2 regions of the Caballeronia sp. GACF4 genome follow, and region 2 is predicted to be linked to the other one. Evidence: riboswitches for the same ligand, from Rfam matches in the RefSeq annotation. Region 2 holds a riboswitch; the other holds the start of a gene.
The links. Region 2 has a riboswitch for thiamine pyrophosphate ahead of thiC (phosphomethylpyrimidine synthase ThiC). Riboswitches for the same ligand answer to the same signal wherever they lie in the genome.
Positions count from the first base shown of each region.

Region 1: another riboswitch for thiamine pyrophosphate. It lies ahead of NCR40_RS12105 (FAD-dependent oxidoreductase); the one in region 2 lies ahead of thiC (phosphomethylpyrimidine synthase ThiC).

Region 1 covers NZ_JALQDW010000012.1:26,432-29,510, reverse strand. The annotation lists gene NCR40_RS12110 (ABC transporter ATP-binding protein/permease) at 1-754, opposite strand, end outside; TPP riboswitch at 1,003-1,130, shown strand; gene NCR40_RS12105 (FAD-dependent oxidoreductase) at 1,333-2,475, shown strand; gene thiS (sulfur carrier protein ThiS) at 2,494-2,691, shown strand; gene NCR40_RS12095 (thiazole synthase) at 2,718-3,079, shown strand, end outside.
Region 2 covers NZ_JALQDW010000004.1:144,545-147,623, forward strand. The annotation lists gene thiC (phosphomethylpyrimidine synthase ThiC) at 1-1,560, opposite strand, end outside; TPP riboswitch at 1,738-1,877, opposite strand; gene NCR40_RS04525 (EamA family transporter) at 2,179-3,079, shown strand, end outside.

The sequences.
Region 1 (3,079 bases), on a different contig from region 2:
TGGCGATGCCATCGTAAAACGCGATCTGCTCGGCATTCTCGCGCACGCGAATCAGCCCGAAGCGGAAATCGGCCTCGACCTTCTGTTGCTGGTAGTTGATCGACACCAGCGGATGCCCGACCTTCTGGATGATGACCGAGCCGATGATCGCGTAAAGCGCCGCCGCCCAGACCATGTAGCCGGGAATGACGAGCGGCGTGCCGAATGCCGTGATGGTCAGCGCGCCCGCGAGCGTCCACAAAATGGTGATGAACGTGACGAGCGTGACGAGCGTGGAAAGCAGATCGAGCGACAGAGACAGCGTGGTGGTCGCGAAGGATTGCAGGTCGTCGCTGATCCGCTGGTCGGGGTTATCGGCAAGACGGTCGCGTTCTATGCGGTAAAAAGCGCGGTCGCCGAACCACTGTTCGAGATACTTGTTGGTCAGCCACTGGCGCCAGCGGAAGCCGAGCATCTGCCGCAGATACCGCCCATAAACCGCGAGCAGAATGTACGCGAAGGCGAGGCCGGTGAAGACCAGCAGCAGGTGCGGAAAGTCGTGGACGTTCTTGTTCTGCAGCGCGTTGTAGAACGCCGCGCTCCAGCTGTTGAGCCGCACGTTGATCCATACGACCGTCATGTTGATCGCGATGATGGCAACGAGCAGACCCCACGCGAAGCCGCGCTCCTCCGAGACCCAGTAGGGCTTTATGAGGCTCCACGCAGAGACCGTGTCGGCTTGTTGCTGCGTGTTTTCCGGTTGAGAATTGGCCATGACCTTCCTGATGATATGCCGGTCCGAGTTACGAATGGACGCACCGCGCCGCGATACTCGCACGCGCAGCCTCTTTCCTGTCCCGCAGATTGTTCAGAGGTTCCCTTAACTGCCGCTTAATTCCGTGCTCATTCGCACAACCATGCGGAGAACCATGCTCGCGGCATTGTGCCAGAGTGCCGACCGAGGCGACCAAAGGCGGGGAATCCCGGTTTGCAGCGGCTTTGGCTTTCATGGTCTAATGATCTTCGACGAAACAGGGGTGCTTCGCGCGCGATGTCATCGAATTATCGGTGTGCTGGCGCGGCGAGGCTGAGAGAGACCCTTTGCACCCGATCCGGGTAATACCGGCGAGGGAAGTTTCCGGAGAACGCGCGGCCGTCGCGCCTTTCCTCCAGGTTCTTCCATCATCATTCATTTCCGCCTGGCGCGCGTTGTTTGCGTTGCCGCTGCCGGGCCGGTCTCTCCTCTGCAAGTTTTGTCTTCGCGTTCGTGCGTTTGCTGCACGGCGTTATCAGTCGTGGATAAGACCGGAGCGGCGCACAGCCTCGTTTCGATCGACAGGAGACATCGGAAAAGTGAACACGATCGATCAGCCCGCCGCGCGCCGGCCAGACTTCGCCGTCATCGGCGGAGGACTCGTCGGGCGGCTCGTGGCGTGGCAACTCGCGGGCGCGGGCCACGGCGTCGCGCTATACGAGCGCGGCGACGAGGCGGGCACGCAGTCGGCTGCGTGGGTGGCCGCCGCGATGCTCGCGCCGCTCGCCGAGGCGACGAGTGCGGAGCCGCTCGTCGTCGAACTCGGCGCGGCGTCGCTGGAACGCTGGCCGGGTCTCATCGCCGATTTGCCCGAGCCGGTTTACTTTCAGCGCAACGGCACGCTCGTCGTCTGGCACGGCGCGGATCGCGCGGAAGCGCCGCTATTCGAACGCAGGTTGCGCGCCAACGCGCCTGCAAGCTTGCTCGATGGCGGCTTCGTCAAGCTCTCGGGTGCGGAAGTCGCGCAAGCAGAACCCGCGCTCGGCACGCGTTTCGCGCAAGGCTGGCTGCTGCCGCACGAAGGTCAACTCGACAATCGTCAGGCGCTTCGAGCGCTCGCGGCCGGACTTGGGGCGCGCGGCGTGCGCACGCACTGGAATTCTCCGGTCGATGCCATGCCCGACGCGCGCTGGATCATCGATTGCCGTGGGCTGGGCGGCAAAACGGCGTGGCCCGCGTTGCGTGGTATTCGCGGGGAAGTGGCGCGCGTGCATGCGCCGGGCATCGGGTTGTCGCGGCCGGTGCGGCTGCTGCATCCGCGTTATCCGCTGTATATCGCGCCGAAAGAGGACGATCTTTACGTGATCGGCGCGACCGAAGTCGAAGGCGAGGACATGTCACCCGTGAGCGTGCGCTCGGCGCTGGAACTGATGAGTGCGGCGTTCGCGGTGCATCCGGGTTTCGGCGAGGCGCGCATCCTCGAACTCAATTCTCAGTGCCGGCCGACGCTGCCGGATCATCGGCCGGCCATCGTCTGGGACGGGGCGCGGACCGTGCGCGTGAACGGCCTGTATCGGCACGGCTTCATGATCGCGCCGGAAGTCGCCGATGCCGCCTGCGCACTCGCCCAAGCCATCGCGGGCGGAACCGTCGCGGACGCCGCATCGTTCGCGGATTATCGCGGCGGCGCGCGCTGGTCCGAACTTCTGCATAGCGAACCGGCCATCGCGGCCGCGCTCTAGTCATCGAAAGTCAAAGCCATGAACATCCACATCAATCAGCGCGAATTCAGTCTGACCGATGCCGCCACCGTCACCGACGCGCTCGCCGTATTCGGCGCCAAACCGCCGTTCGCGGTCGCGCTCAACGGACAGTTCGTCGCGCGCGGCGAGCACGGCACGAAGACGCTTCGAGCCGGCGACAAGCTCGACGTCGTGTCGCCCGTCGCGGGCGGCTGAATCTATCGAATCCGAAGGATCGAATCATGACCTCACACACCGCCGCCCATAGTCTTACGCTCTACGGCCAGACGTTCCCGAGCCGTGTGCTGCTCGGCACATCGCGTTATCCGTCGCTGCAATCGCTTTCGGATTCCATCGATGCCGCGCGGCCCGGCATGGTGACCGTCGCGCTGCGCCGTCAGTCCGAGACTGGCGAGGCCGGTTTTTTCGATGTCCTCAAGCGTCACGGCGTCGCGCTGCTGCCAAACACGGCGGGCTGCCATAGCGTCGATGAAGTGCTGACCACCGCCTACATGGCGCGCGAGGTTTTCGACACGCCGTGGATCAAGCTGGAACTGATCGGCGACGACTACACGTTGCAGCCCGACCCGATCGGCCTCGTCGA
Region 2 (3,079 bases):
CTTGACGTCGTCCTTGTTCGGAAGTCCGAGATGCTCCTTCGGCGTGACGTAGCAAAGCATGGCGGTGCCAAACCAGCCGATCATCGCCGCGCCGATGCCCGAGGTGATGTGATCGTATCCCGGCGCGATGTCGGTGGTGAGCGGCCCGAGCGTGTAGAAGGGCGCCTCGTCGCACCATTCCAGCTGCAGGTCCATGTTCTCCTTGATGAGCTGCATCGGCACATGGCCGGGGCCTTCGATCATCACTTGCACGTCGTGCTTCCACGCGATCTGCGTGAGTTCGCCGAGCGTCTTCAGTTCACCGAGCTGGGCTTCGTCGTTCGCGTCGTAGATGGAGCCGGGACGTAGGCCGTCGCCGAGCGAGAACGAGACGTCGTACTGCTTCATGATCTCGCAGATGTCTTCGAAGTGCTCGTAGATGAAGCTTTCCCGATGATGCGCGAGACACCATTTCGCCATGATCGAGCCGCCGCGCGAGACGATACCCGTCATGCGGTTGGCCGTCAGCGGCACGTATTGCAGGCGCACGCCCGCGTGAATGGTGAAGTAATCGACGCCTTGCTCGGCTTGCTCGACGAGCGTGTCGCGAAAGATTTCCCAGGTCAGGTCTTCCGCCTTGCCGTTGACCTTTTCGAGCGCCTGATAGATCGGCACCGTGCCGATCGGCACCGGCGAATTGCGGATGATCCACTCGCGCGTCTCGTGAATATGCTTGCCCGTGGACAAGTCCATCACCGTGTCGCCGCCCCAGCGGATCGCCCAGGTCATCTTGTCGACTTCCTCGCCGATCGACGAACTCACCGCCGAATTGCCGATGTTCGCGTTGATCTTCACGAGGAAGTTGCGCCCGATGATCATCGGCTCGCTTTCCGGGTGATTGATGTTCGCGGGGATGATCGCGCGGCCGCGCGCCACTTCATCGCGTACGAACTCGGGCGTGATGGCCTTCAGGGCGTCCTTGTCGAACGGCACCGCGCCGAACGACTGGCCGGGATGCTGACGGCCCATCATCGCGGCGAGCTTTTCGCCGTTCGGACCGCTCGTCTTGAGGCTTTCGAGGTATTCGGCGCGGCGCTGATTCTCGCGAATGGCGATGTATTCCATCTCCGGCGTGACGATGCCCTGCCGCGCGTAATGCATCTGCGACACGTTCTTGCCGGGCGTCGCGCGTCGCGGATGACGATGCAGATCCGGGAAGCGCAGCTCGGCCGTTTTCGGATCGGCGGCGCGCTCGCGGCCGAATTCGCTCGAAAGACCCGCGAGTTCCTCGGTGTCGCCGCGCGCTTCGATCCAGCCGGCGCGCAACGCGGGCAAACCGGAGCGGATGTCGATCTTCGCGTCCGGATCGGAGTAGGGGCCGGACGTGTCGTACACGTACACCGGCGGATTCTTTTCGCCGCCGAAACTGTCGGGCGTGTCGGACTGCGTGATCTCGCGCATCGGCACGCGGATGTCGGGCGTCGAACCCGTCACGTAGACCTTGCGCGAGTTGGGCAGCGGCGCGATGGCGGCTGCATCGACGACGGCGTTTTCGGACAGGAACTTGGGATTCGCATTCATGTGCTGTTTCTCCTTTTCAGTCGCAGGGACGGTAATTGACAGCGAGCACGCGGGCGATCGAATGAACGACGAACAAACGAACGCCGGCGAGCTCGGCTGATTCAGGAGCTAGACAGGGAGGAACGAGATGGAAAGGTGCGGGCCCGAGAAGACGTGGCGCGTGAGAGAGATACCGTGCGCCGAGGCCCGAACGCTTCCCTGCGCTGGCATTATCCAGATCAGGTTCAAAGGGTATTTCTCACCCACATTGCACGGGCCATTCAGTCGACGCAGCCGGACGAATCGCGATGTGCAACGCAGGACCCCCGCGTTAGCAGGCGTCACCATACATCGTGGCGTGGCATCTTGGCAACCGTTCGCGAAGTTTGCGCTGAAGCGCAGGCGCTTACTGCATAATGGCGAGCGCGCGATTTTCGGTACTTACCCGGATGTCGTCAGCAGTCGCCCCGCCTGTCGCTTCCGCACTTCTTTCGCTCCGTCATGCCGTCCATCGTCAGTCCCGCCTCGTTCGTCACCTGGCGCGCGCGTTCTTCAAGCTCATGCCACGTTCGGTCGATTGGCGGCAGTCCCCATTGCAAGTCTCTTGCCCCGATCCGGGCGCGCTTCGCGGAGTAATGCATGTCTGCCGTACCTCCGCGTCTGCCGCTCGGTTTTCCCGACCGCTTTCCGTTTCGCGCTCCTCGCAGCCTCAAGGGACGCGTCGCGCTCGCGTTGGCCGTCGTTTATATCGTGTGGGGATCGACGTATCTCGGCATTCACCTGGCGCTCGAATCGTTTCCGCCGCTCATGCTCGGCGGCCTGCGTAACCTGTGCGCTGGCGTCGGTCTCTTCGTGATCGCCGTGCATCGCAAGGCGGTGTGGCCGACGGCGCGTGAAGTACGTAATGCAGCGATCGTCGGGACTTTGCTCGAAGGTTTGTCGAGCGGGATGATGGCTTACGGCATGCGCACGGTGGGAACCGGCACGGCTGCCGTGATGGTGGCTACCGTGCCGCTCTTCGCGACGATCTTCACCGCGCTTGCCGGGCGCAGTGTGGCGAAGGGCGAATGGTTTGCGGTGGCGCTGGGTCTCATGGGTATCGTGTTGCTCAATCATGGCGATCCCTCGCCGAGCTCGACCGTCGGCACGCTTGCCATCTTGTGCGCGGCAATTTTTTGGGCGGGCGGGGCGCATTTGGCAAGCCGTCTCTCGCAGCCTTCCGATCTGCTGATGTCGACTGCGTTGCAGATCGGGCTTGGCGGGCTTATCGCGACTGTCATCGCGTTTGTGTCAGGCGAGCGCCTTGGCCAAGTGAGCATGGGCGCGGGGTTTTCATTCTTGTATCTCGTCGTGATTGGTTCGATGGCCGCGTATGTCGCTTATAACTTTCTCATTCGGAACACGAGCACGATTGTCGCGACGAGTTGTCTTTACGTGAATCCGGTCGTCGCGGTTTTATTGGGCGCTTTGTTGCTTGGGGAAATCATCACGCAGTGGACGGTTGTTGCCACGGTCGTGATTTTGATGAGCGTTGCGTTGT